DNA from 2 places in the Cupriavidus sp. 05T42 genome. Region 1 is predicted to be linked to the other one. Evidence: predicted binding sites of a transcription regulator. Region 1 holds the regulator's gene; the other holds the start of a gene.
The links. The regulator NrdR, encoded in region 1, represses ribonucleotide reductase genes. The targets are predictions, from matches to a motif close to CACNANATNTNGTG.
Positions count from the first base shown of each region.

Region 2: AC1EJR_RS15860 (ribonucleoside-diphosphate reductase subunit alpha) is a predicted target of NrdR. The motif match lies at 866-879, and genes of this name have one in related genera.

Region 1 is NZ_JBFTLH010000002.1:168,573-175,129, forward strand. It holds gene AC1EJR_RS02845 (pilus assembly protein) at 1-2,945, opposite strand, end outside; gene AC1EJR_RS02850 (pilus assembly PilX family protein) at 2,992-3,630, opposite strand; gene AC1EJR_RS02855 (PilW family protein) at 3,621-4,562, opposite strand; gene pilV (type IV pilus modification protein PilV) at 4,562-5,194, opposite strand; gene nrdR (transcriptional regulator NrdR) at 5,372-5,839, opposite strand; gene glyA (serine hydroxymethyltransferase) at 5,975-6,557, opposite strand, start outside.
Region 2 is NZ_JBFTLH010000010.1:117,000-123,556, reverse strand. It holds gene ampD (1,6-anhydro-N-acetylmuramyl-L-alanine amidase AmpD) at 1-585, shown strand, start outside; gene AC1EJR_RS15860 (ribonucleoside-diphosphate reductase subunit alpha) at 1,105-4,041, shown strand; gene AC1EJR_RS15855 (ribonucleotide-diphosphate reductase subunit beta) at 4,182-5,366, shown strand; gene AC1EJR_RS15850 (MDR/zinc-dependent alcohol dehydrogenase-like family protein) at 5,560-6,534, shown strand.

The DNA.
Region 1 (6,557 bases):
AGCGACCACGCTTCGCTGGGCGACTTGTCCAGCGAGAGGAGGAACAGCGCGCCCGGCGCCCGGTCGTTGGCGTAGCCATCGGCCTGATTGCTGTTCAGGCCGTTCCCGACAATGGCGAACCACTTGTACACGGGCACATTGTTGGTGTCCTTGCCGACAAGCATCTTGGCGATCACCGGGCGGCCCATGACGTTGCCCATGTCGGCGTCGTCCTTGTCCGTGAACTCCCACATGACATTCGATGCACCGAAAACGCTGCCTCGGCTACCGGTCGGGTCGGTTACATCCAGGGCGTACACCCCCTGCGCGCCGCCGCCCATGCCGCCCACCAGCACCGTTTTCCAGTTGCTGCCGATCTGGACTTCCGAAGTGACTGGCGTGGCATCGACATAGGCGCGATGCGAGTAGGTGGCGCCGGTCAGCTGGTTGAGCTTGCTGACGACTGCCGCCGGGACGTAGGCGAATACTTCGTCGCCAGTATTGGCATTGAAGCCGTGCAGCATGCCGTCGTTGGCGCCGACATAGACCATCGGCGTCCGGGTTGCGTAGTTCGTGGCGAATGCGGCGTAGCCGGCGCCGCTGCGGGTGGTGGAGGGCAGACCGACGAACGTCGGGCCGGAGTTGATGATGTCACCGAACACCGTCTTGCGTGCCCGGAACAGCCCGCCATTGCCCTGGCTGTCGGCTTCGTTGCTGCGATCTCCCCGCAGGTACTCCACGCGTTGCTGGCCCAGCCCGTCGCTGCTGCTCGTGCCCGGGTTGATGTTCAGTGCATCCTGCTGTGCCTTGCCGAGGTTGGCCCAGCTGAATGCGGCGCCCGTCCCTGTGGCGCCGCTCAAGGTGAAGATGGAACGCGTCGAATAGGTCCGGGCCGCGAGGCGCGAACCGGCCTCCCAGGCTGCCGTGGACGAGATCGAGACGGAACCGTCGCTATTTTTGAGTAGCGGGTAGGCGCTGAGCTTACCGTTCCATTGCTGATCAAAGCCCGGCGTGTAGACAAATTCGTTCTGGATGATCCGGGTGTTGCTCAGTGCCACGCCGGAGAGCGTGCCGGCTGCGGTCGTGATCTGCGTGAAGATTTGCTTGATCGCGCTGATCATCTGCGCCGGCTGGCTGGCGAGGAACCAGTTGGACGGGATGTTGGAGCCAATAGGGGCCGCCTCCCACTCCGTGTTGTTGGTCACCACGGCGCCGCCGGAACCCAGCGTCTTGAACGGGTTGCCGTCCTTGTTGCCGCCATCGTTGGTCTCTTCCTTGAAGCCGCCGTACTTGGCTGCGAGGAAGATTTGGCTTTGCCGCTGGCTGTCGCCGACCGTGCCGTTGCCGTTTTCGTTCACGTCGATACCGAAGGTGGTGACGCGAGCCTCGGGCATGGTTGGCCGGAATGCCGAGGTATGCGCCCAGTAGGCAATGCCGGCAAGGTAGTACGACGACTTAGAGGACGTGGGGTGGTTCTTTGTGCCGAGGCTCAGGAATGACGAGCCGAGCGGATTCGAGTTCCCGGCGGCGGGTGTGTTCGTCTCGAGCGCGCCGACCTTGTTGGTCCAATCCACCACGTCGAATTTGCTCCAGGAATCCTTCGCACGGGCCGGGTCGCCCTGGTTGGCGATGGTATTGCCGGGAATGTAGTGATCCTGGTGGGTGTTGATATCGCCAATCGTCAGCACGTAGTTGCGCTGACAACTGTTCAGCAGGGGGTCGGTGTCCCAACTTGTGTACACGGGAAAATTGTCCGTGTAGGCCGTGGTGAGATTGTTCACGGCTTCGGGAGTCGGGCCATCGGGGTGGAACTGCAGGTAGCGAATGCTCTCGTAGTAAAGCTCGCTCAGTGGATCGTACGTCTTGTATCTGCCTACCGGATTGTCGGTGGGTCCGCCGAGGTCGGTCACCATTGTGCGGCCGAACTTGTTCAGGTAATTGATCACGCCGCTATTGGCGTTGGTGGTCAGGTTGAGCGGGTTGTTCAGCAGCACCCCGTACGCATCCCATTCCTTGGCCGGGTTCGTGATCGTATTCAGCGAGGTATTTACTGCGTTGTCGCCCACATACTTCATCGGCGCCCGCAGTACACCGCCGTAACGCTCGTTCTGGGTCTTGCTTGTATCGTTGGTGGCATCGTTCAGGTAGCCGAAGGCCGCGAACCGCACGCGGTCGGCATTGCGCTGCATCTCGCCCACGGGCTTGTAGTTGGTGCCGTCGTAGCTGTAGCAGAGGTCCGTACGGCTGGTAGCTTCGCTGCTGTCGCAGACCTGCACCTGAACGCGGAAGCCGCGCCGTTCCGTCACCGTGCCGCGGCTGTTGGTCACGTCGGCGTACTTGCGCAAACTGGTACACGAGGCGGAGGAGTCGTCCGCGTCCGAGAAGTAAATATGGTTGCCGCAGGACGCCATGTACAACGTGGTGTACTTGAACGGCGTCACCTTGCTCGGCGCGCTGTTCGTGCCGCTGCCGTTGATGCTCTTGAGCGGGAAGTAAGACGAGCTCTTGAAGAAGTCGGCTTGCAGCAGGGCGCGTTGCAGGACAGTTTGCGTGCGCGTGTCGACCACGCGGTCGCCGCCGGTCATGGCGAGGCGCAGCTCGTCAATGGCGGACGAGGCCGCCCAGTTCATGAAGTTGCCGCTGAAATCGCCGGAGCACTCGTGGGTGTCGGTGGTAGCGTTTCCGGAGATCGTGAAGTAGCCAGACGTGGCGTTATAGGCGTAGCACTTCGTGTTGTTGAAGTAGCCGAGGTAGCCGGTAGCCTTGTTGTAGGTGCCCCGGTATGCGGCGCCGGTGGTGGGGAATTCCACCGACAAAGTCAGCATCAGGTTCGGATGGATGTTCTGCGACTGGCCGTAGAGCGGCGTGGTCGAGATCGAAACCGTCGGCACGGTGGTCGGCGCGGCGCAGAGCGCAACACTCCAGAGCATGGTGCACAGCGGCAGCAGGCGGCGGAAGAGGTTCATGGAATTCGGTCCCGGTTCGTTGGTTTGATCCGTCGGGGAAATGGGGTTAGTCCTCGCCCTTGTAGTAGAGCGACTGGACTACTGCGCGTGTGGTGTCATTGGGGCCGAAGCCGACGGCCGTAATCTGGTACATGAATTTCACATCGTCCGGATTGCTCGCGCTTTGATTGTTATCTCTGACCGTCATGATCTCAATCAGATAGCGCGGCTTGCGGCCGGGGGTCAGGCCTGAGCCAGTGGGGAATGACCTGCCGGTGAACGTTCCATACTCCACAGTCCTCTGGCCGACGGTGGCCAGCCAGTCGACGGTGTTCCAGATCGGCGGATTGCTGTTGTATGTGTCGCACAATCCCAGGTAAGGCCCGCTTGGGGCGGTGCCCGTGTTGCAACCGCCCGGCACATCAAAGCCGTCGCGCTTCTTCGATGAGAAGATCTGCGTGCGTTTGGCCGGGCCGGTTGCATTGCTGATATCGAGTTCCGCGTCGCGCAGCGCGGCTTCCGCTGCCTGGAACGCGATCTCAAAATCACGCTGGTTCCGTGATGTCTTCTTCGAGTCGAGTGCGATGCGCGCGCCCGAAATGGCCAGCAGCGTGATCACCAGCAGCATGATCACGGCGGTGATCAGGGCAACGCCTCGCTCGTTTCGCGAGCGGCATGCGGGGGTCATCCTGGAGGTCAGAGGCATGACGTGTCTCCCGGAACACAGTGGTTGTAGTTGCGGACCTGGAGGGTGGTGGTGAACAGGCGGCGTGCCGCCTGGGTGTCCTGCGTGGGTGTGAAGGTGCCGTCTGCGCCGTTGTAGAGCGACCCGAACATCTGGATGGCTCCGTTTCCCCCGGCGTCTGCGCTCGCGTTGTCAGCGCGTACGACGATCGACAGCTTGATGGTCGCGATGTGGAGCCATTCGAGTGTCGTCATTTCGTCGGCTCTCACGTACTTGTCCGGCACATCGTCGGAATTCGTGGAGATCCCATACAGCAACTGCATGTTCTCGACGCCGGTCACCAGTTCCTGCGTGACGTACGTGGTCAGCGACTCTTCTCCCGCAGTCCGCTGGCGGTACTTGCACATCAGGGTAGGTTTGCCTGCTGCGTTGTTAGCGACGAAGAAAACGGACAAGCCGCGCTGGCTGGCCGCGAGCGTTACATCGCCCTCGGTGTAGCCCGCCACGCCCTGGCCTGAGCAATCGACAATCGATTCGTCGGGCGTGCGGGGGTTTCCGGGAACCCCGGACCCGTAGTAGCGCACCATGAACATGTCGCTGCCATTGACTGACGCGCCTCCGTTGCAAACCAGATCTTCGCCGTCCCCCGGCGTGGAGCACGATTCGCGTCCGAAGATCATCTGGTCCGTAATCACCATCGCGCCGCCCGAGGGGCCTGGCGGCACATAAGACGCTTGCCGCAGCACACGGGACATTACCGAGATTGCGAATTGCCCACGCTCTTCCAGGTTCGCGTTGTCGTCGATCGTGGCGTAGCTGTTGCGGCTCATCAGGTAGAACGACAGGCCGGCAATCAACACCAGCATGCTGATGACCAGCGTCACCATCAGTTCGATGAGGGTATAGCCCGCGGCCGGCTGCCGCAGGCGGCGGGAGTCAGAGTGGCGGGGCATCAGTTGTTGACTCCGGGGTTGACGACCACGACGACCATGGGCGTCGCATCGCCATTCGCTGCGGCGGAGTCGGCCATGGTGGTGCCTGTAGCGAGATCAGCGCCGGCGCGATCGGTGAAACGGGAGGTCCAGCCTACCTTGATGACGATCGGCGTATCGCTTGGAGAGCCATTGCCACCGGCGGTCTGGGTGCAGCCCCACTGGTAACCGGTGTTGAGCTGGAACGTGGTCGAGTCGCGGCAGATGACCGCGCGGCCGTTTGGCAGGCTGGTCTGGACGCGGCGCGCCCAGTCAGCCTTGTCGAAATTCGCGGTGAGGGGCGCGCATGCGGCTGATGCGCCAGTGCAGGCCGTGCGGAACAGGTTGCCGCTGTCCGCGATATTCGGCGTGCCGGTCTTCGTGTCGAAAAGGTAGTTGTTTTTGTTGGCCTCATCGACGCTCGCCCGCATGCGGTCCGCCATGTCATTGGCGAGCTGAAGCGCAACAACGTCGTAGGACGACTGTTGCGCGAAGCGGAAAGACTTGATGAGCAGATTGGCCACGCCGAGCACGCCGAACGCCAGAACGACGATCGCTACCAATGCTTCGAGCATGGTGAAGCCGGCCGCCCCCCGGCGGCGTGACTGACCCATTTGTGACTCCCGTCCAAAAAATCGAACTGTTCTTTTGCTTTTCTACGGGCGGCGCGTTGGAGTTTTGCTGCGCCGGAGCCTCTGTTGGGCCCCGTTTACGCCGTGCACGCGCTCGCCATCCGGCCTCCTTACCCGAAGGAGGTCAGTGCAGATTAGACAGCTTTTTTTACGAAGTAGCTACCCCTTTCGTGGGGTAGGCGGGGAAAACTCGTCGAGTACGTCGCGAAATTCCGACACATCTTCAAAACTGCGATAAACGGAAGCAAAGCGGATATAGGCAATTTTGTCGAGTTTGCGCAATTCGCGCATAACCAGTTCGCCCACCTGGCTGCTGGCGATCTCTTTCTCGCCCAGCGCCAGCAGTTTTTCTTCGATCCGGGTAATGGCCTGGTCGATGGCCTCGGCGGACACCGGCCGCTTGCGCAGGGCCAGCCGCATGGAGTCCTTGAGCTTGCCGCGCGTGTAGTCCACGCGGGAGCCGTTTTTCTTGACGATGGCGGGGAAGAAGAGCTCGATGCGCTCGTAGGTGGTGAAGCGGCGGTCGCAGGCTTCGCAACGCCGGCGGCGGCGCACCGTGTCGCCGTCCTCGGAGACGCGACTGTCAAGCACCTGGGTGTTGGAATGACCGCAGAAGGGGCATTTCATGCCGGACCACCTGAAGATATATGCCGGGCCGCATTATCGCTCGCGGTGTGCAAAAGGTAAAACGGCGCTGCCGGGGCAGCGCCGTTCGTCACGCGCACTATATAGATAGGCGCGATGCCGGTTGTGGGCCGGATATCAGCCGTAGACCGGGAAGCGGCGGGTCAGGGCGGAGACCTGCTCGCGCACCTTGGCGATATTGGCTTCGTCGTGCGGGTTGTCCAGCACGTCGGCGATCAGGTTGCCCACCTGGCGGGCTTCGTCTTCCTTGAAGCCGCGCGTGGTCATGGCCGGCGAGCCCAGGCGCACGCCCGAGGTCACGAACGGCTTTTCCGGATCGTTCGGGATGGCGTTCTTGTTCACCGTGATATGGGCGTCGCCGAGGATCTTCTCGGCTTCCTTGCCGGTGATCTGCTTGGCGCGCAGGTCCACCAGCATCACGTGGCTCTCGGTCTTGCCGGACACGATGCGCAGGCCGCGCGCGATCAGGGTCTCGGCCAGCACGGCGGCGTTCTTCACCACCTGTTGCTGGTAGGCCTTGAACTCCGGCGTCAGCGCTTCCTTGAAGGCGACGGCCTTGCCAGCGATCACGTGCATCAGCGGGCCGCCCTGGATCCCCGGGAAGATGGCCGAGTTGATGGCCTTCTCGTGCTCGGCCTTCATCAGGATCACGCCACCACGCGGGCCGCGCAGGCTCTTGTGGGTGGTCGTGGTCACGAAG
Region 2 (6,557 bases), on a different contig from region 1:
GCCGCAGACTGGCTGCCAGACGCCGACGGCTGGGTGCCGGCCGCGCGCCGCGTGCCATCGCCCAACTTCGACACCCGCCCCGAGGGCATGCCCGTCGACGTGGTGGTGCTGCACAACATCAGCCTGCCGCCGGGCCAGTTCGGCACGGGCGACATCGAGGCGTTCTTCCAGAACCGGCTCGACACCGCCCGCCACCCGTTCTTCGAAACGATCCGCGACGTCCGCGTCTCCGCCCACTTCCTGATCACCCGCGAGGGCGAGTTGGTGCAGTTTGTGGCGTGTACGCAACGTGCCTGGCATGCGGGCCAGTCAGCCTATTGCGGCCGCCAGCGCTGCAACGACTTCTCCATCGGCATCGAGATCGAAGGCGCCGACGACCAGCCCTTCACCCTGGGCCAATACGACACCGCCGCCCGCATCGTCGCCGCCCTGCGCACGACCTACCCGATCACCGGCATCGCCGGCCACAGCGACATCGCCCCCGGCCGCAAAACCGACCCCGGCCCGCACTTCGACTGGGACCGATTCGCCAGACTGGCCGATGTGACGCCAGCGCTGCTGCCTTATCGACGGGGTGGTTCCTGACCCGCCGCCCCCTTGTGCACGATGCCTCATATTCAGGCATTCGCCCGCGTGACAGCGATGTGAAATCCCCACACTTGGGCCGCCTATCGGCGACTCGCCACGATTAAAAAATTTTAGAAAATTTGTGCGCTGGCGCACGGGCCGCCGCCATCCCTTGGCGTAGCGCGGCTTGCGGGAATGTGGCGCCGCCGCACACCCCGTCCCCAGACCGGCATCTGACTTGTCAAGACTGGTCTTTCCGATTCGTTTCACTATACTTAGCCCAGTTTTTCGCAGTGACCACTATATCTAGTGGTACTACCGGGGAACCGGCCGAGGTGTGAAGCCTGCGCCGCAATGGATTGCGACGCAGGCGCCACAGTAGTGACGCGGCCGGCGGTATCGCAAGAGTCCCTAGCAGAATGAACGCCTGTGCAGTTTGGTTCTCGCCCCGGCAAGGCCGGTGTCGAGTGTCTTCTGAAGCGCATTTTGCTAGGGACTTTGTCACTTCATTACAAGGGTTAAAACAGGAGTTACCTCATGCAAACGGCCCAGAACGAACAACAAAACACGGGATCGGCGGGCGTTGTCGGCGCCGCCGGAACGTCGCAGCAGACCCCCGCCGCTGCCGGCGCCAACTATCAGGACTACAAGCTCATCCGCCGCAATGGGGCCGTGGTGGCGTTCGAGCCGAACAAGATTGCCGTCGCCGTGACCAAGGCCTTCCTGGCCGTGAACGGCGGCCAGGGCGCTGCCTCCGCGCGCGTGCGCGAGATCGTGGAACAGGTCACCCAGAACGTGGTGCGCGCGCTGCTGCGCAGCCGGCCGAACGGCGGCACCTTCCATATCGAGGACGTGCAGGACCACGTGGAACTGGCGCTGATGCGCTCGGGCGAGCATGAAGTGGCCCGTGCCTACGTGCTGTATCGCGAGAAGCGCACCCAGGAGCGCGCGCAGGCCAATGCGCAGACCGTGGCGCGTGTGCAACAGGGCGTGGCCTTCAACGTGAACGACAACGGCGTGAGCCGCGTGCTGGATCTGGCCGCGCTGCACGAGCTGATCGACACCGCCTGCAGCGGCCTGGGCAACGGCGTGAGCGCCGAGCCGATCCTCAAGGAAACGCTCAAGAACCTGTACGACGGCGTGCCGCTGAGCCAGGTGTACGACTCCGCCATCCTGGCCGCGCGTACCCTGATCGAGAAGGACCCGGACTACAGCCAGGTCACCGCCCGCATCCTGCTGCACACGATCCGCAAGGAAATCCTCGGCGGCGAAGTGACGCAGGCCGAGATGGGCTCGCGCTACGCCGAGTACTTCCCGAAGTTCATCGCCCGCGGCATTCAGGCCGAACTGCTGGACGAAAAGCTGGCCACGTATGACCTGGCCCGCCTGGGCGCGGCGCTGGACGCCTCGCGCGACTTCCAGTTCAACTACCTCGGCCTGCAGACGCTGTACGACCGCTACTTCCTGCACGTGGAAGAGCAGCGCATCGAAATGCCGCAGGCCTTCTTCATGCGCGTGGCCATGGGCCTGGCGCTGGAAGAGCGCGACCGCGAAGCCCGCGCCATCGAGTTCTACCAGCTGCTGTCGTCGTTCGACTTCATGTCGTCCACGCCCACGCTGTTCAACTCGGGCACGCGCCGCTCGCAGCTCTCGTCGTGCTACCTGACCACGGTGTCGGACGACCTGGAAGGCATCTACGAAGCCCTCAAGGAAAACGCGCTGCTGTCGAAGTTCGCCGGCGGCCTGGGCAACGACTGGACCAACGTGCGCGCGCTGGGCTCCCACATCAAGGGCACCAACGGCAAGAGCCAGGGCGTGGTGCCGTTCCTGAAGGTGGTGAACGACACGGCCGTGGCCGTGAACCAGGGCGGCAAGCGCAAGGGCGCCGTCTGCGCCTACCTGGAGACGTGGCACCTGGACATCGAGGAATTCCTCGAGCTGCGCAAGAACACCGGCGACGACCGCCGCCGCACCCACGACATGAACACGGCCAACTGGATTCCGGACCTGTTCATGAAGCGCGTGATGGAAAACGCCGAATGGACGCTGTTCTCGCCCGCCACCTGCCCGGACCTGCATGACAAGGTCGGCAAGGCGTTCGAGCAGGCCTACGTCGCCTATGAAGCCAAGGCTGCCAGCGGCGAACTGAAGCTGTTCAAGAAGGTGCCGGCCATCCAGCTCTGGCGCAAGATGCTGGGCATGCTGTTCGAGACCGGCCATCCGTGGATCACGTTCAAGGATCCGTGCAACATCCGTAGCCCGCAGCAGCACGTGGGCGTGGTGCACAGCTCCAACCTGTGCACGGAAATCACGCTGAACACGAACGAGAGCGAAATCGCCGTGTGCAACCTGGGTTCGGTGAACCTGGTGGCCCACCTGAAGCAGGAGGCCGACGGCACCCACGTGCTCGACCACGCCAAGCTCCAGAAGACCATCCGCACCGCGATGCGCATGCTCGACAACGTGATCGACATCAACTACTACGCGGTGGACAAGGCGCGCAATTCGAACCTGCGCCACCGCCCGGTGGGCATGGGCATCATGGGCTTCCAGGACTGCCTGCACGTGCTGCGCACGCCGTACTCCAGCGACGCCGCCGTGAAGTTCGCCGATACGTCGATGGAAGCGGTCTGCTACTACGCCTACGAGGCATCGAACGAGCTGGCGCAGGAACGTGGCCGCTACAGCACCTACGAGGGTTCGCTGTGGGACCGTGGCATCCTGCCGCAGGACTCGCTCAAGCTGCTGGCCGACGAGCGCGGCGGCTACCTGGAAGTGGACATGTCCTCGTCGATGGACTGGGACAGCCTGCGCGCCAGCATCAAGCAGCACGGCATGCGTAACTCGAACTGCATCGCGATCGCCCCGACCGCGACCATTTCGAACATCATCGGCGTGTCGGCCTGCATCGAGCCGACCTTCCAGAACCTGTACGTGAAGTCGAACCTCTCGGGCGAGTTCACGGTGGTCAACGACTACCTGGTGCGCGACCTCAAGGCACGCGGCCTGTGGGACGAAGTGATGGTGGCGGACCTGAAGTACTTCGATGGTTCGCTGGCCCGCATCGACCGCATTCCGCAAGACCTGCGCGACATCTATGCCACGGCCTTCGAGGTGGAGCCGAGCTGGCTGGTGGAGGCCGCGAGCCGCCGCCAGAAGTGGATCGACCAGGCCCAGTCGCTGAACATCTACATGGCTGGCGCGTCGGGCAAGAAGCTGGACGATACCTACAAGCAAGCCTGGCTGCGTGGCCTGAAGACCACGTACTACCTGCGCACGATGGCGGCCACGCACGTGGAGAAGTCCACGGTGTCGCGCGGCTCGCTGAACGCGGTGTCGTCGGGCAGCGACGGTGGCGTGTCGGCGCTGGAAGCCGCCGCCGCCTCGGCCCCGGCCATGCCGGAAGCCGAAGGCGCGGTCTGCACCATGCGCCCGGGCGACGCCGGCTTCGACGAGTGCGAAGCCTGCCAGTAAGCAAGACGTAACAAGCCCCCCAACGGTTTGCACCCCTCGCCCGCTTGCGGGAGAGGGGCCGGGGGAGAGGGCCGGCGCCCCCATGACGCGGGCGCCAGTGCTGGCCACCGCCAGCCATCTACGAATAACGGAGAAATAACATGCTGAGCTGGGACGACGACGTTCAAGCCAAGCCGCAGGCTGCCCCGCAGCCCGCGCTGCAACCTGCCACCCTGGCCGCCGCTGACGAGCAGGGCGCACTGCCGCCGGCCGCCACGCAGCCGGGCATCCTGGGCAACAACCCGAACGCCGCCGCCGTGCAGAGCGAGCGCCGCGTGAACGCCGCCGACAAGCGCGTGATCAACGGCTCCACCGACGTGAACCAGCTCGTGCCGTTCAAGTACAAGTGGGCGTGGGAGAAGTACCTGGCCGGCTGCGCCAACCACTGGATGCCGCAGGAAATCAACATGTCGCGCGACATCGCCCTGTGGAAGGACCCCAATGGTCTGACCGAGGACGAGCGCCGCGTCATCAAGCGCAACCTGGGCTTCTTCGTCACGGCCGACTCGCTGGCCGCGAACAACATCGTGCTGGGCACCTACCGCCAGATCACGGCGCCGGAATGCCGCCAGTACCTGCTGCGCCAGGCCTTCGAGGAGGCCATCCACACGCACGCCTACCAGTACATCGTGGAGTCGCTGGGCCTGAACGAGGCCGAGATCTTCAACGCGTACCACGAGGTGAAGTCGATCCGCGACAAGGACGAGTTCCTGATCCCGTTCATCGACACGCTGACCGATCCGTCGTTCAAGACCGGCACGCCCGAGAACGACCAGAAGCTGCTCAAGAGCCTGATCGTGTTCGCCTGCATCATGGAAGGCCTGTTCTTCTACGTGGGCTTCACGCAGATCCTGGCGATGGGCCGCCAGAACAAGATGACCGGTGCCGCCGAGCAGTACCAGTACATCCTGCGCGACGAGTCGCTGCACTGCAATTTCGGCATCGACCTGATCAACCAGATCAAGCTCGAGAACCCGCACCTGTGGACGGCCGACTTCAAGGCCGAGATCGCGGAGCTGTTCAAGCAGGCCGTGGACCTGGAATACAAGTACGCCGAAGACACCATGCCGCGTGGCGTGCTGGGCCTGAACGCGCCGATGTTCAAGTCCTACCTGCGCTTCATCTGCAACCGCCGCTGCCAGCAGATCGGCCTGGAGCAGCTGTTCCCGAACGAGGAAAACCCGTTCCCGTGGATGAGCGAGATGATCGACCTGAAGAAGGAGCGCAACTTCTTCGAGACGCGCGTGATCGAGTACCAGACCGGCGGGGCGCTGTCCTGGGATTGAAGTGATGGTGCGCTGACATCCCGGCGAGACAAACAGGCAGGCGACGCGATTGAGCGTCGCCTGTTTTGTTTTGTGGCCACCCGCCGCATTTTTCAGAATCGGCTCACATACCCGGGCCGGAATGCTCCCTACCATCGTCGACAGAGAGGTTCGCTTTCCCTGTCCGATGGACGTTCCAACTAGGAGTTTTCCGATGCAAGCCGTGGTTCTGCACCACCTGGGCGATATTCCGCGCTTCGAGTCCTTCCCCGACCCCGACACCACGCACTGCGAGCGGCTGGTGGGGGTGAGCGCCGCCGCCATCCATGCGATCGACCGGCAGGCCGCCGCCGGGATGCACGCCAGCAGCCCGCTCACGCTGCCGGTGGTGTGCGGGGTGGATGGCGTCGGTCATACGGCCGGCGGCGAGCGCGTCTATTTCAGCGCCACGCGGCGGCCGTTCGGCGCGATGGCCGAGTTCGCGCCGGCGGACTGGGTCGTGCCGCTGCCGGACGGCTTGCCGGGCGAGTTCGCGGCGGCGCTGGTGCGGCCGGCGCTGATGGCGTGGCTGCCGCTGGCGCACCGCGCCGAACTGGAGCCCGGCGAGACGGTGATGGTGCTTGGCGCCACCACGGCGGCCGGGCGCATGGCGGTTCAGGCGGCGCGGCTGCTCGGCGCCAGGCGGGTCATCGCCGCCGGGCACCGCCAGGAGGCGCTGGCCACCCTGGAGGTGGATGCGATGATCGACCTGCGCCTGTCACGCAACGCGCTCGAACACACGTTCTCGGCCTATGCGGAGGAGGGGATCGACGTGATCCTGGACTACATCTGGGGGGAGCCGGTGGAGTTGCTGGCGGCCGCGCTGGCCCGCTCGGACCACGTCGTGCCGTCTCCCGACGACCGCGGCGTGCGGCTGGTCTCGGTGGCCGAGCGGCCCGGGGGCGACATCGTGCTGCCCGCCCAGTCGCTGCGCGAGTCGCGGCTCCGGCTGATGGGCTACGGGCCGTCCAGCTACCCGCCGCTGGACTATGTGCAGGCGTACGTGGAGGACATCCTCATGTACGCGCTGGATGGCGACCTGCGCCTCGACGTGGAGACCCTGCCGATGGCCGAGGTGGCCGAGGCATGGGAGCGGGCGGGGCGGCAGGACCGGCGCATCGTGCTCACGCTGGACGAGCGCGAGGCATGAGGGCCAGCGCCGCCGCCCGGGGC